DNA from 2 places in the Streptomyces sp. NPDC030165 genome. Region 1 is predicted to be linked to the other one. Evidence: predicted binding sites of a transcription regulator. Region 1 holds the regulator's gene; the other holds the start of a gene.

Evidence for each region. Region 1 encodes HspR, which represses chaperone genes until heat shock. Its sites were predicted from a motif close to TTGAGNNNNNNNNNCTCAA; they were not measured.
Region 2: the regulator HspR is predicted to act here: its motif matches at 3,394-3,412, upstream of lon (endopeptidase La).

What each region holds. Positions count from the first base shown of each region.
Region 1 is NZ_JBVIBD010000028.1:54,386-69,056, forward strand. Features, by position in the region: gene ACZ4Z1_RS36065 ((Fe-S)-binding protein) at 1-1,384, opposite strand, end outside; gene dnaK (molecular chaperone DnaK) at 1,734-3,602, shown strand; gene grpE (nucleotide exchange factor GrpE) at 3,599-4,261, shown strand; gene dnaJ (molecular chaperone DnaJ) at 4,304-5,479, shown strand; gene ACZ4Z1_RS36085 (heat shock protein transcriptional repressor HspR) at 5,485-5,940, shown strand; gene ACZ4Z1_RS36090 (TIGR03618 family F420-dependent PPOX class oxidoreductase) at 6,045-6,449, opposite strand; gene clpB (ATP-dependent chaperone ClpB) at 6,889-9,537, shown strand; gene ACZ4Z1_RS36100 (YbjN domain-containing protein) at 9,723-10,259, shown strand; gene ACZ4Z1_RS36105 (hypothetical protein) at 10,343-11,590, opposite strand; gene ACZ4Z1_RS36110 (prevent-host-death family protein) at 11,881-12,357, shown strand; gene ACZ4Z1_RS36115 (hypothetical protein) at 12,354-12,704, shown strand; gene ACZ4Z1_RS36120 (pyridoxal phosphate-dependent aminotransferase) at 12,785-13,969, opposite strand; gene ACZ4Z1_RS36125 (hypothetical protein) at 14,236-14,511, shown strand.
Region 2 is NZ_JBVIBD010000005.1:90,823-105,493, forward strand. Features, by position in the region: gene ACZ4Z1_RS11650 (response regulator transcription factor) at 1-354, opposite strand, end outside; gene ACZ4Z1_RS11655 (spermidine synthase family protein) at 433-1,149, opposite strand; gene ACZ4Z1_RS11660 (rhomboid-like protein) at 1,454-2,188, shown strand; gene ACZ4Z1_RS11665 (VOC family protein) at 2,292-2,681, shown strand; gene lon (endopeptidase La) at 3,435-5,843, shown strand; gene ACZ4Z1_RS11675 (Uma2 family endonuclease) at 6,014-6,571, shown strand; gene ACZ4Z1_RS11680 (lysozyme) at 6,629-7,486, opposite strand; gene ACZ4Z1_RS11685 (MarR family winged helix-turn-helix transcriptional regulator) at 7,806-8,321, shown strand; gene ACZ4Z1_RS11690 (cytochrome P450 family protein) at 8,420-9,790, opposite strand; gene ACZ4Z1_RS11695 (TetR/AcrR family transcriptional regulator) at 9,827-10,537, opposite strand; gene ACZ4Z1_RS11700 (hypothetical protein) at 10,714-11,559, opposite strand; gene ACZ4Z1_RS11705 (sensor histidine kinase) at 12,182-14,671, shown strand, end outside.

The DNA.
Region 1 (14,671 bases):
CGAAGTCGATCTCCTTGGTCCACGCCAGCCGCTGCTTCTTGGCCAGGCCCCAGGGGTTGCCCTTCTTCTCCAGGTTCTTCAGCATCGTGCCGGCCTCGCTGGGGAAGCTCGACTCGATCATGACCTGGTAGCGGCGCATGTCGACGATGTGGTCGACGTGCTCGATGTCGACCGGGCACTGCTCGACGCAGGCGCCGCAGGTGGTGCAGGACCACAGGACGTCCGGGTCGATGACCCCGTTCTCCTCCAGGGTGCCGATCAGCGGGCGCTCGGCCTCGGCCAGCGCCGCCGCGGGCACGTCCTTGAGCTGGGCCGCGGTCGCCTTCTCGGCGCCTTCCTCGTCCTTGCCGCCGCCGGCGAGCAGGTACGGGGCCTTGGCGTGCGCGTGGTCGCGCAGCGCCATGATCAGCAGCTTCGGCGACAGCGGCTTGCCGGTGTTCCAGGCGGGGCACTGCGACTGGCAGCGGCCGCACTCGGTGCAGGTCGAGAAGTCGAGCAGGCCCTTCCAGGAGAAGTGCTCGATCTGGGAGACGCCGAACTGGTCGTCCTCGCCGGGGTCCTCGAAGTCGATCGGCTTGCCCGCGCTGGTCATCGGCTGGAGCGCGCCGAGCGCCACGTCACCGTCGGCCTCGCGCTTGAACCAGATGTTCGGGAAGGCGAGGAAGCGGTGCCAGGCCACACCCATGTCGGTCTTCAGCGCGACCGTGATCATCCAGATGAAGGACGTCGCGATCTTCAGGCCGGCGAAGAAGTAGGTGAGGTTCTGGAGTGTGGCGACGTCCAGGCCCTCCAGCCACGAGACCACCGGGTACGAGATGAAGAACGACGCCTCGTAACCGTCCACGTGGTGCTGGGCGCCCTCCAGGGCGTGCAGCATGAAGATGCAGACGCCGACGATCAGGATGACCGCCTCGACGAAGTACGCCTGGCCGAAGTTGGAGCCGGTGAAGCGGGACTTGCGGCCCGCCTTGCCGGGCTTGCTGAGCTGCCGGATGACGATCAGGAGCAGGATGCCGAGCACCGTCATCGTGCCGACGAACTCGACGAAGACGTTGTACGGCGCCCACTCGCCGATGACGGGCAGCAGCCAGTCGGCCTTGAAGAGCTGGCCGATGGCGTTGACGATCGTCAGCAGCAGCGAGAAGAAGCCCACCGCCACGAACCAGTGCGCCACGCCCACGACGCCCCAGCGGTTCATCCGGGTGTGGCCGAGGAACTCCTTGACCACCGTGACCGTGCGTTGCGTGGGGTCGTCGGTCCGGGTGCCGGCCGGGACGGGCTGCCCGAGCCGCAGCTGGCGGACGATCTGCAGGATGGCACGGCCGAACAGTGCTACGCCGACCGCGATTAGGACCAGCGACACGATGATCGCGGCGAGTTGCATGGGTGGCTCCTCGGGCCTGCGAGTGCGGGGGTTACGGGGAATACTTGAGGGGCTGCGCGTACATACGAGGGGTACGCGGAGTCCGCGGTACAAGGACTACAGCGATTACTAAGCAGTAACTTTTCGGGTCTGCGCTGAGGTTACCCAGTATCCCCAGCCCCATGAAGCCGCCCGGCCGGTGATCTGTGTCGCGCAGGCAACCCTTCCCACCCATTGCCGCGTCCCCCGAAGAGGGTGTGACGGTAAGCCCGACATAAAAGTTGAGTGTGATCGGCTCAGGTCAATTGACAGGCTGGCGATGGTGCTGCACGCTTGAGCCTGTTCCACTCAAGTCATGGAGGAATCGAAAATGGCACGTGCGGTCGGCATCGACCTGGGCACGACGAACTCCGTCGTCAGTGTTCTCGAAGGCGGTGAGCCCACCGTCATCACCAACGCCGAGGGCGCCAGGACCACGCCGTCCGTCGTCGCCTTCGCCAAGAACGGCGAGGTGCTGGTCGGCGAGGTGGCCAAGCGCCAGGCGGTCACCAACGTCGACAGGACGATCCGTTCGGTCAAGCGCCACATGGGCACTGACTGGAAGGTCAACCTGGACGGCAAGGACTTCAACCCGCAGCAGATGAGCGCCTTCATCCTGCAGAAGCTGAAGCGCGACGCGGAGTCCTACCTCGGCGAGAAGGTCACGGACGCGGTCATCACCGTTCCGGCGTACTTCAACGACTCCGAGCGCCAGGCCACCAAGGAGGCCGGTGAGATCGCGGGCCTGAACGTCCTGCGCATCGTCAACGAGCCCACCGCCGCGGCCCTGGCCTACGGCCTGGAGAAGGACGACCAGACCATCCTGGTCTTCGACCTCGGTGGCGGTACCTTCGACGTCTCGCTGCTGGAGATCGGCGACGGTGTCGTCGAGGTCAAGGCCACCAACGGTGACAACCACCTCGGTGGTGACGACTGGGACCAGCGCGTCGTCGACTACCTGGTCAAGCAGTTCCAGAACGGCCACGGCGTCGACCTCTCCAAGGACAAGATGGCGCTCCAGCGCCTGCGCGAGGCCGCGGAGAAGGCGAAGATCGAGCTGTCCTCGTCCACCGAGACGACGATCAACCTGCCCTACATCACCGCCTCCGCCGAGGGCCCGCTGCACCTGGACGAGAAGCTCACCCGGGCGCAGTTCCAGCAGCTCACCTCGGACCTCCTGGAGCGCTGCAAGACCCCGTTCCACAACGTCATCAAGGACGCCGGCATCGAGCTGTCCGAGATCGACCACGTGGTCCTGGTCGGCGGCTCGACCCGGATGCCGGCCGTCGCCGAGCTGGTCAAGGAGCTGACCGGCGGCAAGGACGCCAACAAGGGCGTCAACCCGGACGAGGTCGTCGCCATCGGCGCGTCGCTGCAGGCCGGTGTCCTCAAGGGTGAGGTCAAGGACGTCCTCCTGCTGGACGTCACCCCGCTGTCCCTCGGTATCGAGACCAAGGGCGGCATCATGACCAAGCTCATCGAGCGGAACACGACGATCCCGACCAAGCGCTCGGAGATCTTCACCACCGCCGAGGACAACCAGCCCTCCGTGCAGATCCAGGTCTACCAGGGCGAGCGCGAGATCGCGGCGTACAACAAGAAGCTCGGCATGTTCGAGCTGACCGGCCTGCCCCCGGCCCCGCGCGGCGTGCCGCAGATCGAGGTCACCTTCGACATCGACGCGAACGGCATCATGCACGTCGCGGCGAAGGACCTCGGCACCGGCAAGGAGCAGAAGATGACCGTCACCGGCGGCTCCTCGCTGCCGAAGGACGAGGTCGACCGGATGCGCCAGGAGGCCGAGCAGTACGCGGACGAGGACCACCGCCGCCGCGAGGCCGCCGAGTCCCGCAACCAGGGCGAGCAGCTCGTCTACCAGACGGAGAAGTTCCTCAAGGACAACGAGGAGAAGGTCCCCGCCGAGGTGAAGACCGAGGTCGAGACCGCCGTCGCCGAGCTGAAGGAGAAGCTCAAGGGCGAGGACACGGCCGAGATCCGCACCGCGACCGAGAAGGTCGCCGCGGTCAGCCAGAAGCTGGGCCAGGCCATGTACGCCGACGCGCAGGCCGCCGGTGCGGCCGCGGGCGGTGCCGAGGGTGCCGCCGGTGCCGAGGGCGGCCAGCAGGCCAAGGCCGAGGACGATGTCGTCGACGCCGAGATCGTGGACGACGAGAAGCCGAAGAAGGATGGTGCCGCGTGACGGAGGAGACTCCGGGCTTCGAGGACAAGAAGCCCGACGTCCCCGCCGATGCCGCACAGACCCCTGATGACGCGGCGCAGGCCGAGTCCGCCGACACGGCGGGCTCGGCCCCGGCCGGGGATGCGAACCAGGACGTAGCTCTCACGGCGCAGCTGGACCAGGTGCGTACCGCGCTCAGCGAGCGCACCGCGGACCTCCAGCGGCTCCAGGCGGAGTACCAGAACTACCGTCGCCGGGTGGAGCGGGACCGGGTGTCGGTGAAGGAGATCGCCGCGGCGAATCTGCTCACCGAGCTGCTGCCCGTGCTCGACGACATCGGCCGGGCCCGGGAGCACGGCGAGCTGGTCGGCGGCTTCAAGTCGGTGGCCGAGTCGCTGGAGACGGTGGCCGCGAAGCTGGGCCTCCAGCAGTTCGGCAAGGAGGGCGAGCCCTTCGACCCGACGATCCACGAGGCCCTGATGCACTCGTACGCTCCGGATGTCACGGAGACCACGTGCGTCGCGATCCTCCAGCCGGGGTACCGCATCGGTGAACGAACGATCCGCCCCGCGCGGGTCGCGGTCGCCGAGCCGCAGCCGGGCGCGCAGTCCGGCAAGGCCGCCTCGGAGGACGACGCGAAGGCTTCGGACGAGGAGAGCGGTGGCCCTGAGGAGGGCTGACGCGGCGGCGCGCACAGCAGTTCGGGAGGAGGGACGTCGGGGATGAACACCAAGGACTTCGTGGAGAAGGACTACTACAAGGTCCTCGGCGTCCCGAAGGACGCCACCGAGGCGGAGATCAAGAAGGCGTACCGCAAGCTGGCCCGGGAGTTCCACCCGGACGCCAACAAGGGGGACGCCAAGGCCGAGGAGCGCTTCAAGGAGATCTCCGAGGCCAACGACATCCTCGGTGACCCCAAGCGTCGCAAGGAGTACGACGAGGCGCGGGCGCTGTTCGGCAACGGCGGCTTCCGGGCCGGCCCCGGCGGCGCCGGTGGCGGATCGTTCAACTTCGACCTGGGCGACCTCTTCGGTGGCGGTGCGCAGGGCGGCACGGCGGGCGGCGGCTTCGGCGGCGGGCTCGGCGACGTCTTCGGCGGCCTGTTCAACCGCGGCGGCGGCACGCGTACGCAGCCGCGCCGCGGCCAGGACGTCGAGTCCGAGGTGACGCTCAGTTTCACTGAGGCGGCGGACGGGGCCACGGTCCCGCTGCGGATGTCCAGCCAGGCGCCCTGCAAGGCGTGTTCGGGCACCGGCGACAAGAACGGCACGCCGCGCGTGTGCCCGACCTGCGTCGGCACCGGACAGGTCAGCCGCGGCGGCGGTGGCGGCTTCTCGCTCACCGACCCGTGCGTGGACTGCAAGGGCCGCGGCCTGATCGCGGAGAACCCGTGCGACGTCTGCAAGGGCAGCGGTCGGGCGACCAGTTCGCGCACGATGCAGGTGCGCATCCCGGCGGGCGTCTCCGACGGGCAGCGCATCCGGCTGCGCGGCAAGGGCACCCCGGGCGAGCGCGGCGGCCCCAACGGCGATCTGTACGTCGTCGTGCACGTCGAGGCCCACCCGGTCTTCGGCCGCAAGGGCGACAACCTGACCGTCACCGTCCCGGTCACCTTCCCGGAGGCGGCGCTGGGCGGCGAGGTGCGGGTGCCGACACTCGGCGGCCCGCCGGTGACCCTCAAGCTGCCGGCCGGGACGCCCAACGGACGTACGATGCGCGTGCGCGGCAAAGGCGCGTCGCGCAAGGACGGCACCCGCGGCGACCTGCTGGTCACCGTCGAGGTGAGCGTCCCCAAGGACCTCGGCGACGCCGCACGGGAGTCGTTGGAGTCCTACCGCGAGGCGACCGCGGGTGAGGACCCGCGGGCGGAGCTGTTCCAGGCCGCGAAGGGAGCTTGAGTCGGATGGATGGCCGGGGCGGGCGTCGGAACCCGTACGAACTGACCGAAGAGTCGCCGGTGTACGTCATTTCCGTCGCGGCTCAGCTCTCGGGTCTGCATCCGCAGACGCTGCGTCAGTACGACCGCCTGGGGCTGGTCTCGCCCGACCGTACGGCAGGGCGCGGCCGGCGCTATTCGGCCCGGGACATCGAACTGCTCAGGGAAGTGCAGCGGCTGTCGCAGGACGAGGGCATCAACCTCGCCGGCATCAAGCGCATCATCGAACTGGAGAACCAGGTCACGGCGCTGCGCCAGCGGGTGGCCGAGCTCCAGCACGCGGTCGAGGGCGCGGCCGCCGCCATCCAGCAGCGGGAGGCGGCGGTGCACGCCTCGTACCGCCGGGACCTGGTGCCGTATCAGGACGTGCAGCAGACCAGTGCGCTGGTCGTGTGGCGTCCGGGGAAGAAACGGTCCGACTAGCGGACCGCCGCAGGTCGCAGGCCGTGGGGCCGGGATTGCCGTGGGCAGCCCGGCCCCTCTGCCGTTTCGGCGGCCGTTGCAGCCGGCCGACGGCGGCACCCGCCCTAGGCCCGGCCCAGCGCCTTGCGGACGGTGATCTCGATCATCACCCGGTCCGGCTTGGGGGTCGGGGTGCGGCCGTACCGCTCCGCGTAGCGCCGTACCGCGTCCGCCACCACGTCCGCGTCCGTACGGATACGGGCGACGCCCTCCAGGGTGGCCCACCGCCTGCCCTGCATCTGGCACACGGCGACCCGGGCGCCGTCCGGGCCGCCGGCGAGGACATGGCCGACCTTGCTGCTGTCCTTGCGGGTGATCACGCGGGCGATGCGCTGGTTCGCGTCGAAGGTGACACCGACCGGGACGACGTGCGGCGTGCCGTCGGGGCGCAGGGTGGTCAGCGTGCACAGGAGGTGCTCGCTCCAGAAGGCGAGGTACTCGGGGCTGAGGTCGTCCAGGTCGTGGGCCATGACCGGAAGAGTAATTGGGGATTCTGTGGGGGCGCCGTGCGGAGGGTCTGCAAAGGGACAGCGCAGGGAACGTGGAGGAGGCGTGAAGGAGCCGTGGGACCGCCGTACGCCCGGGTGAGGGAGCAGAAGACGCCGACCGGTTCCGGTGCGGCGGCGGACGGTCCGGATCGGGACGACGGAGGCAGGTCGGGCGGGGACGGCCGGGCAGCGGCGGTGCCCGTACGGCGGACCGGAGAGCGCCTCCGCGAGGACCGGTTGGCGGCACGGCGGCATGGTCCGTGCCACCCGGTGCACCCGTAGAAGGGCCGGAAGGCACCGGGGAAGTCCCCGAAACCGCGTTGAGTGGAATAGACTCAACTTATCGGACGTTGAGTTGAGCAGGTTTCGCTGCCGGACCATGGCACCGATCACGCACCCGAGCCCAAGGAGGAGCGCGCGAGTGGACGCCGAGCTGACCAACAAGAGCCGCGAGGCGCTGAGCGCCGCCAACGAGCGGGCGGTGACGGCGGGACACGCGGACATGACCCCCGCGCATCTGCTGCTCGCCCTCCTCGCCGGCGCGGACAACGAGAACGTCACCGACCTGCTGGCCGCCGTCGGGGCGGACGCCGCCGCGCTGCGCTCCGGCGCCGGGCGCCTGCTGGCCGCACAGCCCAGCGTGCAGGGTTCCACAGTCGCCCCGCCGCAGCCCGACCGCGACACGCTGGCCGTCATCGCCGACGCCGCGCAGCGCGCGAAGGAGCTGGGCGACGAGTTCGTCTCCACCGAGCACCTGCTCATCGGCATCGCCGCGAAGGGCGGCCGTACGGGCGAGCTGCTGACGGAGCAGGGCGCCACGGCCAAGAAGCTGCTGAGCTCCTTCGAGGACAGCAGGGGCGGCCGGCGGGTCACCAACCCGGACCCGGAGGGCACGTACAAGGCGCTGGAGAAGTTCGGCACGGACTTCACGGCGGCCGCGCGCGAGGGCAAGCTGGACCCGGTCATCGGCCGGGACCAGGAGATCCGCCGCGTGGTGCAGGTGCTCTCGCGGCGTACGAAGAACAATCCGGTGCTCATCGGCGAGCCCGGCGTCGGCAAGACCGCCGTGGTCGAGGGCCTGGCGCAGCGGATAGTGAAGGGCGACGTCCCCGAGTCGCTGCGCGACAAGCGGCTGGTGGCGCTGGACCTGGGCGCGATGGTGGCGGGCGCGAAGTACCGCGGCGAGTTCGAGGAGCGGCTCAAGACCGTCCTGGCGGAGATCAAGTCCAGCGACGGCCAGATCATCACCTTCATCGACGAGCTGCACACGGTCGTCGGCACCGGCGCGGGCGGCGACTCCGCCATGGACGCGGGCAACATGCTCAAGCCCATGCTGGCCCGCGGCGAGCTGCGCATGGTCGGCGCGACGACCCTGGACGAGTACCGCGAGCGCATCGAGAAGGACCCGGCCCTGGAGCGGCGCTTCCAGCAGGTGCTGGTCGCCGAGCCGACCGTCGAGGACACGGTCGCGATCCTGCGCGGGCTCAAGGGCCGCTACGAGGCCCACCACAAGGTGCAGATCGCGGACTCGGCGCTGGTCGCCGCCGCCACCCTCTCCGACCGCTACATCACCTCCCGATTCCTGCCCGACAAGGCCATCGACCTGGTCGACGAGGCGGCCTCCCGCCTCCGTATGGAGATCGACTCCTCGCCCGTGGAGATCGACGAACTCCAGCGCTCCGTCGACCGGCTGCGCATGGAGGAGCTGGCGCTCAAGAACGAGACCGACGCCGGCTCCGTGCAGCGCCTGGAGAAGCTGCGCAAGGACCTCGCCGACAAGGAGGAGGAGCTGCGCGGCCTGACCGCCCGCTGGGAGAAGGAGAAGCAGGGCCTCAACCGCCTCGGCGAGCTGAAGGAGAAGCTGGACGAGCTGCGCGGCCAGGCCGAGCGCGCCCAGCGCGACGGCGACTTCGACACCGCCTCCAAGCTGCTGTACGGGGAGATCCCGGGCCTGGAGCGGGAGCTGGAGGAGGCCGCGGCGGCCGAGGCCGAGCAGGAGGCGTCCCAGGACGCGAAGTCCTCGATGGTCAAGGAGGAGGTCGGTCCGGACGACATCGCGGACGTGGTCGGCTCCTGGACCGGCATCCCCGCCGGGCGCCTGCTGGAGGGCGAGACGCAGAAGCTGCTGCGCATGGAGGACGAGCTGGGCAAGCGGCTGATCGGGCAGGCCGAGGCCGTCCGGGCCGTCTCGGACGCGGTGCGCCGCACCCGCGCCGGTATCGCCGATCCGGACCGCCCCACCGGCTCGTTCCTCTTCCTCGGCCCGACCGGCGTCGGCAAGACCGAACTGGCCAAGGCGCTCGCCGACTTCCTCTTCGACGACGAGCGGGCGATGGTCCGCATCGACATGAGCGAGTACGGCGAGAAGCACAGCGTGGCCCGGCTGGTCGGCGCCCCGCCCGGCTACGTCGGCTACGAGGAGGGTGGCCAGCTCACCGAGGCGGTCCGCCGCCGCCCGTACAGCGTCGTCCTGCTGGACGAGGTGGAGAAGGCCCACCACGAGGTCTTCGACGTGCTGCTCCAGGTGCTGGACGACGGCCGGCTCACCGACGGCCAGGGCCGTACGGTCGACTTCCGCAACACGATCCTGATCCTGACCTCCAACCTGGGATCCACCTTCCTGATGGACCCCCTGCTGAAGGAGGACCAGAAGAAGGAGAAGGTGCTGGAGACGGTACGGGCGTCCTTCCGGCCCGAGTTCCTCAACCGGCTGGACGACCTGGTGGTCTTCCACCCGCTCGGCACCGACCAGCTCCAGCGGATCGCGGGCATCCAGCTCGACCACCTCCAGCGCCGGCTCGCCGACCGCAGGCTGACCCTGGACGTCACCGACCGCGCCCTGACCTGGCTCGCCTGGCTCGGCCAGGAACCGGTCGTCGACCGGCCGCAGGCCGTCTCTTCGGGGCCCGACCTGTCCTACGGCGCCCGCCCGCTGCGCCGCCTGGTCCAGACGGCCATCGGCGACCAGCTCGCCAAGGCGATCCTGGCGGGCGAGGTGCTGGACGGCGACACCGTACGGGTGGATGTCGCCGCGGACGGCAGGTCGCTGGAGGTCGGTCCCGTACGGTGAGCCGCACCGGACCGCCGGGGCCGGACGGCCGAGGCGGACCGCCGGCAGCCGGCCGCCGTCGCACGGGGCGGCCCGCCGTTCCTCCCTCCGGGTCTTCAGCCCGCAGCGGAGAGCGGGCGGCGGGCTTGCCATGACGGGGCCGGGATGGGGGAGGATGGCGAAGACCATACGAAGGGAATTCCACGGTGAGCATCGACCCGTCCTCGATCCCGAATTTCGGGGGCCAGCCCGAACCGCAGCCGTCGGGGCCTGATGGTCCCGTCCTGCCCGACCAGGACCTGGTCAAGCAGCTCCTCGACCAGATGGAGCTGAAGTACGTAGTCGACGACGAGGGTGACCTCGCCGCCCCGTGGGAGCAGTTCCGCACGTACTTCATGTTCCGTGGCGAGGAGGAGCAGCAGATCTTCTCCGTCCGCACGTTCTACGACCGCCCGCACGGCATCGACGACAAGCCGAAGCTGCTGGAGGCGCTCGACGACTGGAACCGCCGGACGCTGTGGCCCAAGGCCTACACCCACACCCACGACGACGGCACGGTCCGGCTGATCGGCGAGGCGTCGATGCTGATCGGTACCGGCGTCGCCCTTGAGCACTTCGTGTCGAGCACGGTCAGCTGGGTCCGCGCCTCGATCGAGTTCGACAAGTGGATTGTCGAGCAGCTCGGCCTGGAGGCCGACGTCGAGGGTGAAGGCGACGAGAAGCCGGGTGACGCGGAGGCGTGAGCCTCCCGCGTGGACCACAGGCGTAGGCGGGCCCCGGAGCGATGTGCTCCGGGGCCCGTCGCCGTTTTTCCTGGCGCGGCCGCTCACAGCGGCTCGGGCGCCATCGTCAGCAGGTACAGGCCGTAGCCGAGGGAGAGCACGGCCAGTGAGCCCGTCGCCAGGACGACGGCGCGTGGGCGGGCGCGGGCCAGCGCGACCGCCGCCGGGACGAGCAGCGGGAAGGCCGGCAGCAGGAACCGTGGCTTGGAGGGGAAGTAGCCGGTGCCGCCCAGGGCCATGGCCACCAGCACCGCGGTGTAGGCGAGCAGCGGCAGGGGCGGCCGGTCCAGCACCAGCAGGACGAGGAGCAGGACCGATACGGCGACGACCGCGGCGGCCATGTACTGCGCCAGCGGCGCGTCGTGCAGGAACAGCCGCTTCACGGACCGAAGGGCGTCCCGGCCGAAGTCGAAACGGGAACCCCAGATCTCCTGCACCTGGAAGTAGCCGCGCGGTCCCGCGCCGGTCCGGACACCCACCCACAGGACGTATCCGAGCCAGCCCGCGGGGGCGATCAGGGCCGCGGTCCAGTAGGGCCAGAGGGGGCGGCGGTTCCGGGGTGGACGGTCGGCCGCCTGTTCCCGCGGTACGGGTCCGCCGTCCGGGTCCTGCCCGCGCCGCCAGGTCTGTACGGCGGCTGCCGCCATGACCGCCGCGGCCACCGCGAGGCCGTTCGGCCGGGCCAGTCCGGCGAGCACCGCCAGGGCGCCGGCCCACAGTGGACGGCCGGTGAGCAGGGCGTACAGCGCCCACGCGGCCGACGCGGTGAGCAGCGGTTCCGTATAGCTCAGCGATTCGACGACGGCGTGCGGCAGCAGGGCCCACAGCACCACCAGGAACGTGCCCGCGCGCCGCCCGTACAGGTGCGCGCCGACCGCGAAGATCCCCCAGGCGGCCAGGGCCGAGGCCGCCCAAGCGAGCAGCAGCCCGGCGTCGAGCGCACCGACCGGCAGGACGGCGGACACGCCGCGGATCAGCCCCGGGTACAGGGGGAAGAAGGCCAGGTCGGCGAGGGGGTCCGGCGGCCACATGTGGTGGGGCGTCGGGGAGCCGTAGCCGTACCGGGCCACGCTCAGGTACCAGTTGGAGTCCCAGGTGGCGCCGAGCAGGTCCCGCGGGTGGCGGCCGGTGTGCCATGCCCAGAGCGCCGTGCACAGGACGCCCGCGCAGCGGACGGCCGCGAACAGCGCGAGGGCGGGGGCCGCGCGGCGCAGGGCGGCCCGGACGTGGACGCGTACGGAACCGGGCCGTGGCGCCGCGGCGGCTGCGGTGTCGACGGTCTCGGCGGACACGAAACACCTCCGGTACGCGCGCGGCAGCCACACACCAGGCCCTCGCGCGCCCGGCGCACCCCGACACCACGACTCTCGGGGGCGTCCGGCCGCCCCGCGACCCCGGTAGGCCGACCGGGTGGCCTTCGGGTGCGCGCGACGGGCCGTGCCGTCAGAGGCCGCGCAGGCGGTCGACCGCTTCCCGGAGGATCTTCTCCTGCTTGCAGAAAGGGAAGGCGTGCGCGCTGACAGGCGAGCCCCTTGGACTAGAACTCAGAGCACGATCTGAGTACGCTCTGATTATGTCTACTGTGCGTCTGGAAGCAGAAACGGAATCCGTCTCCTTCACCGACCTCTCCCGTAACCCCAAAGGCGTAGCGGCCAGAGCTGCCGCCCTGGGACGTCTTCGCGTCACCCATCGGGACGCGCCGGACATGGTGCTGACCACGGCTGTGCGCGCGGAGCACGCCGAGGAGAATCTGACCACTGCCTCACGGCTTTTCCTCGCACTGATGAAGCAGGACGACGGTGCCAAGTCGCTGCTTCTCGCGCTGCCTGAGGTGTTCCCCTGGGTGCGGCACTTGGACGCGGAAGAGGTCCGGTCCTTCACCGTCGAGCTTCTGGAAGCCCTGTCGGACGCCGCCGAACTAGGGGCGGGAGAGGCCGTGCACCGCGCGATCGTCTCCTGGCGCGCCACGGCTCGCATCAATGCCGATCCCGACCAGCTCAGGGATTCGCTGCGGCCACTCGATGGTGATGACCTCGGTCAGGTCGAGGTGTGTGGGTGAGCCCGAAGAAAGGGGATCGAGTCAGCGTTCCGCCCCTCAACGGGTGGAACGTCGTCTTCGGCACCACGGAGGCGGTGACGGGCTGGGAAGAACTGTGCCGCGTGGCGTTGCCGAGCGCGCATCGCTGCCTGGACGCACTGCGCGCCGATCCGCTGAGCCGGTCGAACTGGAGCCGTCAGCACCAGCTACGCGGAAGGCATGCGACCAAGGCGTGGAAAGGCTCCGATCTGGAGCAGTGGGAGTACGAGGTCACCAGCGGCGGTCGGGTCCGCTACCTGGTCAGCGTGGAGACGTCCACAGTGATTCTCGTGTACGCCTCCCCACAGCACCCGAAGGACACCGAATGACCTGGGGTTGGTCCAGGGGCGATGGTCTCTCGCGCAAGCCCGGGCCCCTGTGACCCCTCAGTACATGTATCCGACGCCCGTCAGGGCGTAAGCCGCTTGAGGCGGGCTACTGCCTCATCCAAGAGTTCCCTCCGCTTGCAGAACGCGAACCGGACGTACGGGGCGCCCTGGTCCTGGTGGTCGTAGAAGACGGCGTTGGGGATGGCCACGACGCCGGCCCGTTCCGGGAGGGCGCGGCAGAAGGCGAAACCGTCCTCCTCGCCGAGGGGGCGGATGTCGGTGGTGACGAAGTACGTGCCGGACGGGCGGAAGACGCGGAACCCGGCGGCGGCGAGGCCGTCGGCCAGCAGGTCACGCTTGGCCCGCAGGTCGTCGCGCAGGCCGGTGTAGTAACTGTCGGGCAGGGCCAGTGCCTCGGCGACCGCGTACTGGAACGGCCCGGCGGATACGTACGTGAGGAACTGCTTGGCGGAGCGGACGGCGCCGACCAGCTCCGGGCTCGCGGTGACCCAGCCGACCTTCCAGCCGGTGAAGGAGAAGGTCTTGCCGGCCGAGCCGATGGTGACGGTGCGTTCGCGCATGCCGGGCAGGGACGCCAGCGGGATGTGCTCGCCTTCGTAGACGAGGTGCTCGTACACCTCGTCGGTGATGACGAGCAGGTCGCGTTCGACGGCGAGGCGGGCGATCTCGGTGAGTTCGGCGCGGTCGAGGACGGTGCCGGTGGGGTTGTGGGGGGTGTTGAGGAGGATGAGGCGGGTGCGGTCGGTGACGGCGTCCCGCAGTTCGTCGAGGTCCAGGGCGTACGTGCCGTCCTCCGCGGACGGGCGCAGCGTCACCGGGACGCGGGTGCCGCCCGCCATCGCGATGCACGCGGCGTACGAGTCGTAGTACGGCTCCAGCGCGATGACCTCGTCACCGGGCTCCAGGAGGGCGAGCAGCGAGGCGGCGATGGCCTCGGTGGCGCCGGCGGTGACCAGGACCTCGGTGTCGGGGTCGTACGCGACGCCGAGGTGGCCGTAGAAGCGGTGCTGGTGCGCGGCGACGGCGGCGCGCAGTTCGGGGACGCCGGGGCCCGGCGGGTACTGGTTGCCGCGTCCGTCGCGCAGTGCGCGGACCGCCGCCTCCCTGACCTCCTCCGGTCCGTCGGTGTCGGGGAAACCCTGTCCCAGGTTGATCGATCCGGTGCGTACGGCGAGTGCGGACATCTCGGCGAAGATCGTCGTACCGAACTCGGCGAGGCGGCGGTTGAGCAGCGGTCGTGACATGTCCGCCATCCTCCGCCGAACCTCTGGACTTCCTCAACTGTGCTTTGCGGCCCGGCCAGCCCGGGCAGGAGCCCCGCACCGATGACACGGCGCGGGACCGGACGGCCCGAAAGAGGTCGCCGGAACCGGAGTGGATCAGCGCGGACCGGAGAGGGATCGAAGGACACGGACGACACGTACGACAGCGCTCCGCCCGGGCCGCGGGACACGGCGCCGGGCGGAGCGGGTGCCTCGCTTCGGGGGACGGAAAGGAGTGTGGGGCGACGATGGGTTTTGTGGTCTTCCTCGTGATCTGTGTGGTGGTCGCGGCCTTGGTGGCCACGGCGGCGCAGAGCCGCGACGGCGGCGGCCGCCGCAGCCTCGGCAAGCGCGGGCGGGACGGCACCGGCTGGTGGGTGGCCGGTGACCCGGGCGTGGGCGGCGGACACCACCACGGCCACTCCTCCTGCGGCGGAAGCTCCTCCTGCGGCGGGGGTGGTGGCGGGCACCATTCGTCGTCGTCCTGCGGTGGTGGTGGCGGCTGCGGTGGGGGCGGTTCCTGAGGCAGTCCGGGGGCCGGTTCCGGGAGGGGCCGGGGGTGGTCCCGGCAGCGTTGCTGCCCCGTAGACATGCATGGGGCCCATGCCGGTCCGCATATGCGCCCAGCAGGGTCAACGCCCGCTGAGAGGTGGGTTGTTGAACAACTGAACTGAGTGGCCCTCT
Region 2 (14,671 bases), on a different contig from region 1:
GGTCATGTAGTCGTCCGCACCGACACCGAGACCGACCAGCATGTCCGTCTCGTCGTCGCGCGCGGTGAGCATCATGACGGGCACCGGACGCCGCGCCTGCACCCGGCGGCACACCTCCAGCCCGTCGAAGCCCGGCAGCATCACGTCCAGGACCAGCAGGTCCGGCTGCCACGCCTCGGCGGTGTCCACCGCGGCCGGCCCGTCGGTCGCCGTCTGCACCTGGAAACCCTCGGCGCGCAGCCGGGCCGCGATGGCGTCCACGATCGTCGGGTCGTCCTCCACGACGAGGATCCGGCGCTGGGCGCCGGGCGTGGCCGCGGCGGTGCCGCCCTGGGTGGTCTGCGTCTGATCCATCGCCCGCCCCTGCGTGTCCCCGTGCTGCATGGTCGCGTACTGCTGGGCAGCAGCGTAAGGGCAGGCTATGACCGTCGGCTACGCGCCCTTGCGCGCGAGGTGCACCACGTCCGGGACGCCTCGGACAACGGGGATCTCTTCGGTACGTACGCCGGTGAACCCGGCATTTCGTAGAGCCTCCTCGAACGCGGCCGACGGCTGCGCCGACCACACGGCGAGCACACCACCGGGCGCCAGCCGCGCCCGGCAGGCCGCGAGACCGGCAGGGGAGTAGAGGCCGCCGTTGTCCTCCGTGACGGTCCACTCCGGCCCGTTGTCGATGTCCAGACACAGCGCGTCGAACACGCGTGACCCGGCACCCTCCCGCACATACGCCACCAGGTCGGCCGCCACCACCTCCGTACGGGGATCGGCGAACGCCGCCCCCGACACGGCGGACAGCGGCCCGGCCCGGTGCCAGTCGATGACCGCGGCCTCCCGCTCCACCACCGTCACCCGGCCCCACCGGCTGTCCTCCACCGCCCTGACCAGCGAAAACCCGACCCCCAGCCCGCCGATCAGCACACTGGGCGACACCTCCCGGTCCCCCAGCTCCCCGAGCGCCGCATCCACCAGCAACCGCTCGGACCGTCCGTCCGAGGTGTCCATCAGAAAACACCCGTTGGCGATGATCTCGAAGTGCTCGCCCCGCTGCCGCAGGACGACCTCGCCGTACGGGCCCTCCCGACGGTCGAGGACCCGCGGCCCGGCGGATACGTGCACGGAGACAGGCATGGCGTGCGCGGGATGAGACATGACGGCCATCCTGACCAATCGGACCGGGACGGGTCCAACCGGATTCCCCGCCCGGACCGCGCCACGGCGCGTGACGCACCTCACGGCCACAGCTCACTCATGGGTTGAACGTGCAGGCTGTCCCTCACGTAGATCTCCAGTGGACCACCGGATTACGGACCGGGACGGAAGGGGCCAGGCACCAGTGAGCCGGGTGAACACGGCACAAGCCACCGAAAAGACACCACCCGACGAAGGAGCCGAGCCCACCCGGACAGCCTCTTCCGCGGGAACGGGCACCGCAGAGGCGACTCCCCTCGACGGGGTGCCGAGGCCGCGGACAGGACCGGAGACCGCCGAGGCCGCGGCCCCCGGCCCCGTACAGCCGACCCCGGCACTTCCGCTGACCCGAAGCCGGCGCCCCGCGCCCTGGCGCCTCCTCCCCGGCCCCCTCGGCGCCCCCTTCACCTTCGCCTACACCCTCCTCCTCGTCACCACTTCACTCGTCGCCGAATACGCCGACCCCGACCTCGTCCACCGTCTCCTCCAGGCCTCCAGCACGGACGTCGAGCACCTGGCGCAGGCACCCCTGCTCGTGCTCGCCGCCAGCGCCCTGTGGATCGCCGGCGGCATGACCTCCGCGTACGCCATCGCCTTCCTGCTCGTCCTGACAGCCCTGGAACGCCGAGTGGGCGCCCTGCGGACGGCGGCAGTCTTCTTCGGCGGCCACGCGGTCGCGACGCTCGCCACCGAACTCCCGGTCGGTGCCGCGGTGGCCCTCGGCCACCTCCCCGCCGACTCCCTCCAACGCCTCGACTACGGCATCAGCTTCGGCGTGATGGCCTGCACGGGCGCACTGACCGGCCTGCTGCCCGCCTGGGCCCGGTGGCCGCTCCTGACGGGCGTGACCTGGTTCGCCGTCAACAACCTGCTGACCTCCGGCGACCCCGTCAGCGACTCGGGCCACCTCCTCGCCCTCGTCCTCGGAACACTCACCCGGCCCCTCCTGCGACGCCCCCGCCGACCTCGCCCGAGGGCGATTGTCAGTGGCCGTTGCTAGCTTCTTGGACACGCTTCTCCACGGCACTACGGGGGAGTGGAGCGAGGGTCGTACCCGGCCACGACGACCGGGGCCCCGCTCCGTTCAGGAAGAGGCACCCACCATGCGAATGATCTTCGTCAACCTGCCGGTCAAGGACATCGCCGCGTCCCGCGAGTTCTTCACCCGCCTTGGCTTCACCTTCAACCCGCACTTCTGCGACGAGCACACCCTGTGCATGACCGTCGAGGAGAACATCTCCGTCATGCTCCTCCAGGAAGACCGCTTCCGGGACTTCATCAACGGCGACATCAGCGACGCCACGAAGACCACAGAAGTCCTCACATGCCTGTCCTGCGACAGCCGCGAACAAGTCGACGAGATGCTCGCCAAGGCTCGCGAAGCGGGGGCGGGCGAGTGGAAGCCGGTGATGGAAGCCGGTCCCATGTACGGCGCCAGCTTCCAGGATCTGGACGGGCATGTGTGGGAGCTCATGCATATGGCTCAGGGCTGACGGGCCGCTGGCGCGGCGGGTGGGCCTGGTTCGTAGGTGCGCCCTGGTGGGTGGCTGGGGCTTTGCGCTTCGCGCGAGTTTTGCGCTGTCGCGCGGATCGCATTTGTTTGTGCGGGGGCGGGGGTGCGCAGGGGGCCAACTCCTCGGCACCGTTGAGCCCTACTAATGCGATTCGGTGGCCGGGAACCCGGCTGCCTGCGGGGATGGCCCCCTACGCACCCCCTCAGGCCGGTTTGGCGAGTCCGGGACAGCTGGGGGGAGTCTGTCGATGACCCTGGTGCCCGCTCTCCTGGGGGTGAGGTCCCTGGCGGTGGGGCGGGAAGGCAGCCCGTTGCCCGTCGCCCGGCATTGTCACGTGAGCCTGGTGGGCCGCAGCTACCCCAACACGTTCACCGGATGGGGCTTGGCTTGTGCATGTCCCCAGCCCAGATGCTCGGAAAGCCGCATACGGCGCGGGCTCGGGGACATACAGGGGTCTCCCCGCAGGCAGCCGGGTTCCCGGCTACCGAATCGCATTAGAAGGGCTCAACGGTGCCGAGGAGTGACCCCTGTGTGGCCCCGAGCCCCCCACCACCGGCAGACCGCGTACCAAGCCCGTCCGGCGCTTGAGGACACAGGAACCCCACCCCCGCGGCGGGAAAGCAGAACACCGGTATGTGGGTGATCGCTCACAGCGAACAGGGGTCAGGGAACACCAGGCACTCCCCACGCATTGAGTGGACATAGCTCAACTTGCCTGCCGAAGGGAAGATCATGGCTTCGACGTCCACCCCGCTCACCCTGCCCGTGCTGCCCCTCGACGACGAGGTCGTCCTCCCCGGCATGGTGGTGCCTCTGGACCTGTCAGAGGCGGAGGTGCGGGCCGCCGTGGAGGCCGCGCAGTCCGCCGCGTCTCCGGGTAACAAGCCACGGGTGCTCCTTGTGCCGCGGATCGACGGCGCGTACGCGGCGATCGGTGTGCTGGGCCGGATCGAGCAGGTCGGGCGCCTGTCCGACGGCGATCCCGGCGCGCTGATCCGCGGCCTCGGGCGCGTGAGGATCGGTGCGGGCACTACGGGACCCGGCGCCGCCCTGTGGGTGGAGGGCACCGCCGTCGATGAGACGGTGCCGGACCCCCTGCCGGGTGCGGTGACCGAGCTGGTCAAGGAGTACAAGGCGCTGGCCACCGACTGGCTGAAGAAGCGCGGCGCCTGGCAGGTCGTGGACCGCGTCCAGCAGATCGAGGACGTCTCGCAGCTCGCCGACAATTCCGGTTACTCGCCGTTCCTGAGCACCGAGCAGAAGGTGCGGCTGCTGGAGACCACCGACCCGGTGGCGCGCCTGAAGCAGGCCACCGAGGCGTTGCGTGAGCATCTCGCCGAGCAGGACGTGGCGGAGGCCATCGCCAAGGACGTCCAGGAAGGCGTGGACAAGCAGCAGCGTGAGTTCCTGCTGCGCCGCCAGATGGAGGCCGTCCGCAAGGAGCTGGCCGAGCTGAACGGCGACCCGGAGGACGAGGGCGAGGACTACCGCGCCCGCGTCGAGGCCGCCCAGCTTCCGGAGGACGTCCGCAAGGCGGCCCTCAAGGAGGTCGACAAGCTGGAGCGGTCCAGCGATCAGAGTCCTGAGGGCAGCTGGATCAGGACCTGGCTGGATACGGTGCTGGAGCTGCCGTGGAACGAGCGTACCGAGGACGCGTACGACATTCCCGGCGCCAAGGAGGTCCTGGACGCCGACCACGCGGGCCTGGAGGACGTCAAGGAGCGCATCACCGAGTACCTGGCCGTGCGCAAGCGGCGCGCGGACCGCGGCCTCGGCCTGGTGGGCGGCCGCCGTGGCGGCGCCGTGCTGGCGCTGGTCGGCCCGCCCGGTGTCGGCAAGACCTCGCTGGGTGAGTCCGTGGCCCGCGCGATGGGCCGCAAGTTCGTCCGGGTCGCGCTCGGCGGCGTGCGGGACGAGGCGGAGATCCGCGGGCACCGGCGTACGTATGTCGGCGCGTTGCCCGGCCGTATCGTGCGCGCGATCAAGGAGGCCGGCTCGATGAATCCGGTCGTCCTCCTGGACGAGATCGACAAGGTCGGCTCGGACTTCCGGGGCGATCCGGCGGCCGCCCTCCTCGAAGTCCTCGATCCGGCGCAGAACCACACCTTCCGGGACCATTACCTGGAGGTCGAGCTGGATCTGAGTGACGTGGTCTTCCTGGCCACGGCCAATGTCCTGGAGGCGATACCGGAGCCGCTGCTCGACCGTATGGAGCTGGTCCGGCTGGACGGCTACACCCAGGACGAGAAGGTCGTCATCGCCCGCGACCACCTGCTGCCGCGCCAGCTGGAGCGGGCCGGGCTGGAGTCCGGCGAGGTCACGCTCACGGATGAGGCGCTGCACAAGCTGGCCGGGGAGTACACCCGCGAGGCGGGCGTACGGAACCTGGAGCGGGCCGTCGGGCGGCTGTTGCGCAAGGTCGCGGCCCAGAGCGAACTGGGTGAGCAGGAGCTGCCGTTCACGGTGGGTGTGGGCGAACTGCGCCCGCTGATCGGGCGCCCGCACCACACCCCGGAGTCGGCGCAGGACCCGGCCGAGCGGCGCACGTCCGTACCGGGCGTGGTCACCGGCCTCGCGGTCACCGGCGCGGGCGGCGACGTGCTGTACGTGGAGGCTTCGCTCGCCGACCCGGAGACCGGCGCTTCCGGGCTCCAGCTGACCGGCCAGCTGGGCGACGTGATGAAGGAGTCCGCGCACATCGCGCTGTCCTTCCTGCGCTCGCACGGCGCGGAACTGGAGCTGCCGGTCGGCGACTTGAAGGAGCGCGGCGTCCACCTGCACGTACCGGCGGGCGCGGTCCCGAAGGACGGCCCGAGCGCGGGTGTGACGATGACGACGGCGCTGGCCTCGCTGCTTTCCGGGCGGCAGGTGCGCCCGGACGTGGCGATGACCGGTGAGGTGTCGCTGACCGGGCGGGTACTGCCGATCGGCGGTGTCAAGCAGAAGCTGCTCGCGGCGCACCGGGCGGGGATCACGACGGTGGTCATCCCCAAGCGTAACGAGCCGGACCTGGACGACGTGCCCGCCGAGATCCTGGAGAAGCTGGACGTCCATCCGGTCTCCGACGTCCGCCAGGTCCTCGACCTGGCCCTGACCCCGGCCTCGGCCCCGGCCGCCCCGGAGGTTCCGGTCGCGGCGTGACGGACGCGCCCGGCCACAGCGGCCCGGAGTCCCCTGGTACGGGGGCTCCGGGCCGCGCGTGTCCCGGTCACCGTGCGTATCGTTGTACTGCGCGACTGCCCGCGCTTCGCGGCGGTGGGGAGGAGCGCACGGTGACCATCGAGCTGACCGACAACAGGTTCGATATCGAGATGGCCGACAGCGGCGAGCTCAGCTTGGACGAAATGTTCGACCAGCTGGAGCGGATGCCCGTCCCCGAGGGCTGGAAAGCAGAGATCGTCGAGGGGGCCGTCGTCATGTCGCCGCAACGGGACAACCAGTGGGACGTCATCCTGGGGGTCGTCGAACAACTACGCGCGAAGTACCCGAGGAAGAGCATCAAGTCGGATGTGCGCTTCGACTTCCCCGGCGGCCTCAACGGCTTCGCGTGCGACGTGGTCGCGCTACGGGACGGATCGGAGAAGGACGACAAGGGACGCTGGCGGTACCAGGACGTCGAATTCGTTGCCGAGGTCATCTCCCGGGGCACCTCGCACAACGACTACGGCCCCAAGCTGGATGCCTACGCAGTGGCCGAGGTCCCGGTCTACCTCATCGTCGACCCCTACTCGGGCCGGTGGCATCGCTACACGCTGCCCAAGGACGGGAAGTACCACCAGTACCTGACCCTCGACTTCGGCGACCCGGTCGACCTGACCCACACGGTCGTCGGCCTGACACTCGAAACGGCGGACTTCGACCGGAAGTGACGCCGCACCCCGACCCGGGCCCCGGCACCCCCCCCCGCGCCGGGGCCCGGCCTCGTCTCACCCGTTGGCCAGCGCCTGCAACCGCTCGTACGTCCCGTTGAACCGGTTCCGGTCGCCGACCGTGGTGCCCGACGACGTGTACTGCCAGATGGTGTGGAAGCTCCAGCCGGCCGGGAGTTCGCCGGCTGAGGAGCCGTAGCGGGGGATCCACAGGGGGGTGACGGTGCCGAAGCCGGCGTAGTTGCCGGTGCACTGTTTCCACCAGCTGGTGGAGGTGTAGATGACGGCGTCCCTGCCGGTGCGTGCCTTGTAGGTGGCGAAGAAGTCCTTGATCCAGCTGACCAGGGCGGACGCGCTCTTGCCGTAACAGGTCGGGCCGTAGGGGTTGTACTCCATGTCGAGGGCGCCGGGCAGGGTGCGGCCGTCCTTGGACCAGCCGCCGCCGTGGTCCGCGAAGTAGGTGGCCTGGGCCGCGCCGCTGGAGGTGTCGGGGGTGGCGAAGTGGTAGGCGCCGCGGATCATGCCGGTGTTGTAGGAGCCGTTGTACTGCTGCGCGAAGTACGGGTTGGTGTAGCTGGTGGATTCGGTGGCCTTGACGTACGCGAAGCGGACCCCGGCGTTCCACAGGGTCTGCCACGGGACGTTGCCGTTGTGGCTGCTGACGTCGACGCCTTCGACGGAGGCGAGGGTGGGCGGCGGCGCTTCGCCCGGCGCGTCGCCCTCGTGCCGGGCGACCTGGGAACCGGCCCAGTCCTGGCCGGGGTGGGTGGGTTCGGGGGCCGGGCCGTACGGGGCGGCGCCGGCGGTGCCCGGCAGTCCGAGGAGGAGGGCCAGGACGGTGAGGAGGATGCCTGTCAGGGCCGCCGTCGGGTGCGTGCGGCGGCGGGCGGCGGGTCCGGATCTGTGCACGGGCATACGTGCCTCCGAGGATCTCGGTGAACTGACCTGAGGGGGGCGGCCGGGCAGGCCACGGCGCGCGCCGAGCGGAAGGGAGGGGAGAGAGGGTGAGGGGGTGAGGGGGAGGCCGCACCGGACCGTGTGGTGTGAGCATGCCAAGTTCGTGCCGATGACGGTACGCGCGTAGATGCGGGGGGCAAAGAGGGGAGCCGGGCTTCCGTTGGTCTAATCCTGCGAAATACTGGACAAGCTGCGGCTTCGGCCGCCGCTGGAAGAAACTTTCACGGTCCGGAAAGCGGGAGAGGGCGCCGACGTGCACAACACCAGACCCGACGGCATGGCAGGGGCGGACGAATCCCATGGTGTGGACCAGGTGTTCCTCTCCCTGGAGCGGGAGTTGGCGGTCTTCCTGCGCCGCGCCCGCGCCACGTCCGGCGAGCTGGCGCGGGAGGTGCACCCGGAGCTGGAGTCGGCCGCGTACGGCCTGCTCGTACGCCTCGCCGACGCGGGACAGCAGCGGGCCACCGAACTCGCGAGTTTCTTCGGTGTGGGCAAGGCGACGATGAGCCGGCAGCTGCGCGCCCTGGAGGACCTCGGCCTGATCGCCCGCGAGCCGGATCCGGCCGACGGGCGGGCCGTCCTGGTCCGCCTCACCGACGAGGGGCACGACCGGTTCAGCCGTGTACGCAACAGCCGCCGCGCCCAGTACGCGCGGCGGCTCGCCTCCTGGGACCGCCGCGAGGTCGCGGAACTGGCCCGCCTGCTGCACCGCCTGAACGGCGAGCAGGAAGCGGAGGAGGGCTGCGGGACGGCCGGCAAGGGCGAGCGGGGCGGGAAGGGCGGCAACGGCTGAGAGCCGGCGCGCGGGCCCAGCGGGGGCGGTGCGCCGGCTCTCGGCGGGTCGTCCACGCCGGCCGTCTCCTCCGCGGACGGCCGGCGTCCCGTACGGGGTCAGCTCTCCGCGTGCAGACGCAGCGGCAGCCGCCGCAGTCGCCAGGTGCCGGGCTGCCGCAGGCGTTCCTGCTCCTCCAGTCGCTCGCGGGGCAGGGCGAGCGCCAGGTCCGGGTAGCGGGCGAGCAGCTTGCCGAACGCGACCTCGGCCTCCTGCCGGGCGAGTGAGGCGCCCAGGCAGTAGTGCATCCCGTGCCCGAAGCCGACGTGGTCCTCGGCGCGGCCGGCCGGCTGCCGGGTCAGGTCGAGCCGCTCCGGCTCGGTGTAGTGCCGCGGGTCGTGGTTGGCCGCGACGAGGCTGAACATCAGGGCCTCGCCCTGGCGGACCTGGACGCCGGCCACCTCGGTGTCCTCGGTGGCGTACCGCAGCTGGGTGCCCTGGATCGGCCCGCACCAGCGCATCAGCTCGTGGACGGCGCGCGGCAGCAGGGCCGGGTCCGCGTCGAGCAGCCGCCGCTGGTCGGGGTGGCTGAGCAGGGCGAGTGTGCCGTTGCTGATGAGGTGGGCGGTGGTCTCGTGGCCGGCCAGCACCAGTGTGAGGACCATGGTGACCATCTCGACGTCGCTCAGCCGGCCGCCGTCGTCGTCCTGCGCCCGGATGAGCCCGCTGAGCAGGTCGTCCCGCAGGGCGCCGCGCCGCTCGCGGATCACTTCGTGGATGTGCCCGATCATCGCCGGCATGGTGGCGCCGATGCGCTTGGGGTCCATCGAGGCGAGGTCGGCGCCGAACCCCCGCCACAGCGCCCGGTCCTCCTCGTCGATGCCGACCAGCTCGCAGATGACGGTGATGGGCAGCGGGTACGCGAAGTGCTCGACGAGGTCGACGACGCCGTCCTCGGCGTGGCCGGGCAGCCGCTCCAGCAGCGCGTCGGTGATCTGCTCGACGCGGGGCCGCAGGTCCTGGATACGGCGTGCGGTGAAGGCCCGGGACACCAGGCGGCGCAGCCGGGTGTGGTCCGGCGGGTCGCTGGTGAGGATGGTGTCCGTGATGTACGGGGCCAGGTGCTCGGGGATGCCGAACAGCTCGATCAGCCGGGCGCGCGGGTCCCGGTCCGGGCTGATGCCGGGCACCAGCGTCGGGTTGTTGACGAACCGCTGGTCGCGCATCACCTCGCGGACCACGTCGAAGCGGGTCACGAGCCAGATGGGCGAGTCGTCGACGAACCGGGCGCGGACGAGCGGGGCCTTTTCGCGCAGCTTGCCGTAACCGGTGTACGGGTCGTCCAGCAGCTCCGGCTCCATCACGTTGGGCTCGCCGGGGTGCAGGCCGACGTAGGTGGGCAGGGCGCCGGGCTCGGTGGCGGTGGCCGAGGGAGGGGCGGGGGAGTCCGGCGGGGTGGCCGCTGCGGACTCGGCAGGCGATGTGGTCATCGTGCGTTCTCCTCCTGATCAGGGTGTGACCGGGGGTCACTGGCGGAGCTGACGCCGTACTTCCTGCCGGCTGAGCTCCTCCAGACGCGCGAAGCGCGTGATGATGCCGGGGGCCGCCGCGGCGGTGACCCGCGGGTCGGGCTCGCCGTGCGGCTCCAGCGCGGTGCGGACCGTGTGGCACAGCAGGTCGGCCCGCTCCTCCGCTCGCGCCGGAGCGCGTTCGGGGAACAGCACCTCGGCCTGGAAGAAGCCGGTCGCCGTCGTCATGCAGACGTACATCTGCTGGTCGACGCTGAGGTCTTCGCGCACCAGGCCGTGGGCGCGCAGGGTGGTCAGCTGCGTGCGCAGGGTCTCGGTGCCCGCTTCCACCAGTTCCGCCAGTTCCTTCCTGGCGATGTCGTTCAGGCGCCCGAGGATGTCGGAGTCGTCGAGGTAGAGGGCGCGCAGCACCGGGTCGTCCATGAAGTGCAGGAGGGCTCCGCGCAGCGCGCGGCTGGGCAGGATGTTGCGGCTGTCGGCCCGCATCCGTTCCACCTGCCGGCGGTGCTCGGCCGCCTTGGCGCGGAGCACCACGGCCAGCAGCAGTGCGTCCTTGTTCTTCCAGTGCAGATAGACGGTGCCTTTGCCGACGTCCGCCCGGCGGGCGATCTCGTCCGCGGTCACGCGGCGGTAGCCCCAGGCGAGCAGCAGCTCGCACGCGGCGTCCAGGATGCGTTCGCCCCGTTCCGTACGTTCGTCGGCCTGCACGGTCCCCCCTGACTCCGTGACCAGTTTTCTCATCTGGTCACGAAGCCAACGGTAGGCGGGGGGCAGCCCGTCGGGTAGGGCTGTTTCCAGCCGTACGGCGCGAAGCGGTGTGGCGGCCCGCAACGGGCCTCCGGGGCCGCCGCGTTGCGGTCCCACCGGGCTACGCCCCTGCCGGATCACGGCTCGACCAGCACCACCGTCGCGTCGTCCCGGGACTTGCCGCGCGGGAACCGCGCCCCTCCCGGATCGGCGTCCTCCAGAGCGCGCACCCGGTCGACCAGGGCCTGTGGCCCCTCCTTGCGCACCACCGCGAGGCAGTCCGTCCACGAGCCTTCACGGAAGACCTCGACCCACCGTGACGCGCCGTCACTGAGCGCGGTCAGCGCCCGTACCTCGGCGCGCGGGACGGACCCGGTGACCGCGCGTGCGGCCACCGCCGGGTCCGCCGCCGCGGTGAAGAAGCCGCCCTCGGCGTTGCGCAGCGCCTCGACCGCCACGCCGTACTCGCGGCCTGCGGCGGCGCGTTCGGCGGAGCCGCCCGGCAGGGCCCGTACGGCGTCGCGCAGGGCCTGTACGGAGGGCGGCAGTTCGTCCAGGCGGGTGTCCAGAATGGGGCGGACCGTACCGTCCGGGTGCTCGATGAGCAGGGCGGAATCGGACAGGACGAGGTACTCGACGGCCGACGGCGACCACCGGACGGCCACCGCGGTTGCCTGCGGCGTGCGGGCGTGAGAAAGGTCACAGGTGGAGCGGTGAACTTCAGCCGTCCGGGAGATGGCGGCCGAAAGCGTCTCAGGGAGCGTCATATCCCGGAATGAACCGGACAGTTCGAGCATTGCTCCCCCGAGTCGCGCGGTGTACCACGGCACACCGTGGATACAGCCGGTGTCGTCCGGTGGCGGGGTCACGCCGTCCAGGAGGACCAGGACTCCGCCCTGGCCGGAGGCGGGCAGGGCGACGGACGCGTAGTCCTCGTTCGGGTGTTGGGGGTCTCCCGGCTCGGTGGCCAGTTCGATGCGCATGACGGCAAGTCTGCCGGAGCACGTCCGGTTTCCCGCGGTGTGCGGACTTCGCCGGGCTCGGGGACGTATCAGCAGGTCAGAGGCGTGAGATGGGGCCAAAAAGCGCGGTCCGCCGACGTGCGGGCGCGCATCTTTCCAGGAGCCGCACGGTTCTCCAAACCCGCTCGGGGGTTGCGCGAGGTTGCATCCCGGAGCGGCCTTGATCGGAAGTTGATGGTCAACTTCCGATTGATGTTCACTCATTCGAGTGGCCGGGTGTACGTTGCCGGGCCGCTGCGCGATGCCGGTGGAATGGTCGTGGCCCGGATCATGGGAGGCGCCAGAACACTCGTCGCGACGCGCAGAGCCGGGCTGCTTCCCTCGCGGACGTGTGCATTGCTGCGGTCTTCGCGCAGGTACGCGCCGCGGGCGAGAGCGACCGGGTCCGCGGGACCACACGGTGTGGGCAGGCGAGACAGGAATGCGAGCAGCGGTGCGCAAGAAGCGGCTTCGGGACGGCGCGGCCGGGCCGGGATCACCGGCCGGTTCGTTTTCGGGTACGGCTCCGGGCGCGGGCCCGGGGGCCGGTGACGCCTTCGGGAACACCCCCGTACCCCCCACTCCCGCCGGCCGTCGCGCGCGCGTGCGCAACCGGCTGGTCGGCGCGGTGGCCGTCGCCGCGCTCGCCGTGCTCGGGGCCGGCGCGCCCGCCATCGTCTCGGCCGTGGACGACACCCATGCCTCCCAGCAGCTCGTCGACCTCGCCGGGCTGAACGCGCACGCGGTCACCCTCGCGCACTCCCTCGCCGACGAGCGCGACGCGATGACCGAGTACGTCGCGGGCGGACGCTCCGCCAAGTCGGGCGGCGCCGGAATCCCGGAGTCCCAGCGGGCCCGCGTGGACCGCCAGATCAGCGAACTGCGGGCCGCGGCGCACGGTGCCGCCGGCGCCACCGGGACGTACCGGACGGCCGACAAGCTGCTCGCCGCGCTGCCGCAGACCCGCCAGAAGGCGCTGTCGGGGCCGGGGCAGGTCACCGAGACCTTCGAGGCGTACACGGCCGCCGTACAGGCGCTCGGCGCGCTCTCCGACGCCATCGCCCGCGACCTGCCCGCCCGCGCGAGCGACGCCGCCCCGGACGTACGGGCCCTGCCGCAGCTCGGCCGCGCCACCGACCAGGCGGCCGCGGCCCGCGCCCTGCTCGTCCCGGCCCTCGCCGCCGGCGGCCCGCAGGCCAGACTGACTGCCGCCGCTCAGCAGGCGTACGTACGCGAACAGGCCGCGCTGGCCGCCTTCAAGCAGTCCGCGAGCCCCAAGGCCCGGGACGCCTACGACCGCACCGTCAACGGCGGCGACGTGAACACCGCCGAGAGCTACCTCGCCAAGCTCACCGACCAGCCGCGCCTGGACTCCGACGACCAGCGGCTGAGCAGCGCCCGCGTGAAGACCGCGCTCACCGCGCGGATCGGTCTGATGCGCGGCGTCGAGGCGTCGATGGCCACCGCCGACATCGACCGGCTGGGCGCGCTGCGCGACGACGACGTGACGGCGCTGGAGATCCGTATCGCACTGGTCGGCGTCTGCCTGCTGCTGGCGATCGGCGCCAGCGTCTCCGCGTGGCGCTCGGTGACCCGGCCGCTAGCGGCGCTGCGGCTGGGAGCCGAGCGGGTGGCGGCTGATCCGGCGGGCGAGCCGCCGGTCGCGTTCAAGGGCCGCAACGACGAGTTCGCCGACGCCGTACGGTCCGTCAACGCCCTGCACGCCCAGGTGGGCGAGGTCACGCGCCGGATCACCGGACTGGAGGGCGAGCGCGCCCGGCTGGTCGGCGGGCGCAAGCGGCTGGCCGCCGAGCGTGCGGCGCTCCAGGAGGAGCGCGAGTCGCTGCGCCAGGAGGTCGCCGGTCTCACCGAGCGGATGACGGCGCTGCGTACCGGCGTGCACGGCCGGTTCGTCAACCTGGGGCTGCGGACCCTGAACCTGGTCGAGCGCCAGCTGACCGTCATCGAGTCGCTGGAGCAGAAGGAGCAGGACCCGGAGCGGCTGGAGACCCTTTTCAAGCTGGACCACTTCGCCGCGCGGATGCGGCGCAACAGCGAGAACCTGCTGGTCCTGGCCGGTACGGAGCACAGCGCCGGGCAGCCGGGGCCGGTGCCGCTGCTGGACGTGCTGCGCGCCTCGATCAGCGAGATCGAGCAGTACGAGCGGGTCCGCGTCCAGTCGCTGCCGCCGCACTCCCAGGTCGCCGGGTTCGCCGCCGACGACATCAGCCACCTGGTCGCGGAACTCCTGGAGAACGCCACCGCGTTCTCCCCGCCGGACGCCCATGTCGAGCTGTCCGGCTGGCTGCTGGAGAGCGGCGAGGTCATGCTCTCCGTGCAGGACGAGGGCATAGGGATGACCGCGGACCGGTTGGCGGAGCTGAACGAGCGCCTCCCGGACGGGCCCGGGAGCGGCGACAGTCCGGACACGGCGGACGAGACGCTCGGGCTCGGCCTGTACGTCGTCGTACGGCTCGCCGCCCGGCACGGTGTGCGCGTACAGCTGCGGGACCAGAAGCAGGGCGGGATCACGGCCGTCGTCGTGCTGCCCGCGTCCATCCTGCCCACCCGCCCCGCGCCGGGCTCCGTCGCGCCCCCGCTGCCCGGCGAGAGTGGCATCCAGAACCTGCCCGGCTCGGTCGCCGAGGCCAACTCCAACACGCTCCAGACGCGGCTGCCGCGCCTGGAACAGGGCGGAGCGCGCGCCGGAAGCGGTCACGGTCCCGAGGAACCCCTGACCCCGGCTCCGGCCCCGGATCCGGCCCCGGCCCCGGCCCCGGCCGACGTTCCGTCCGCGGAGCCGGCCACGGAGGGCGCCCCGGAAGCCGGTACGGAGCCCGGGGCGGCTCCCGGCGCGGACGTCCCCGCCCCCGACCCCTTGGTCGAGGCGGCGGAGCGTGCGGTGGAGGCGGCCGGGCCGGAAGCGCCCGGCGATGCCGCGGCGGGGGACGGCCCGGTGGCCGGGGCGAGCCCGTACGGGCCGCGGTCGCCCGGCCCGTACGCCAAGGAGCCGGCCGAGCACGACCGGCCCGCGGAAGCGGCGCCCCAGGCGCCCGGTACGGCAGCTTCCGGTACGGCGATTCCCGGGGCGGGG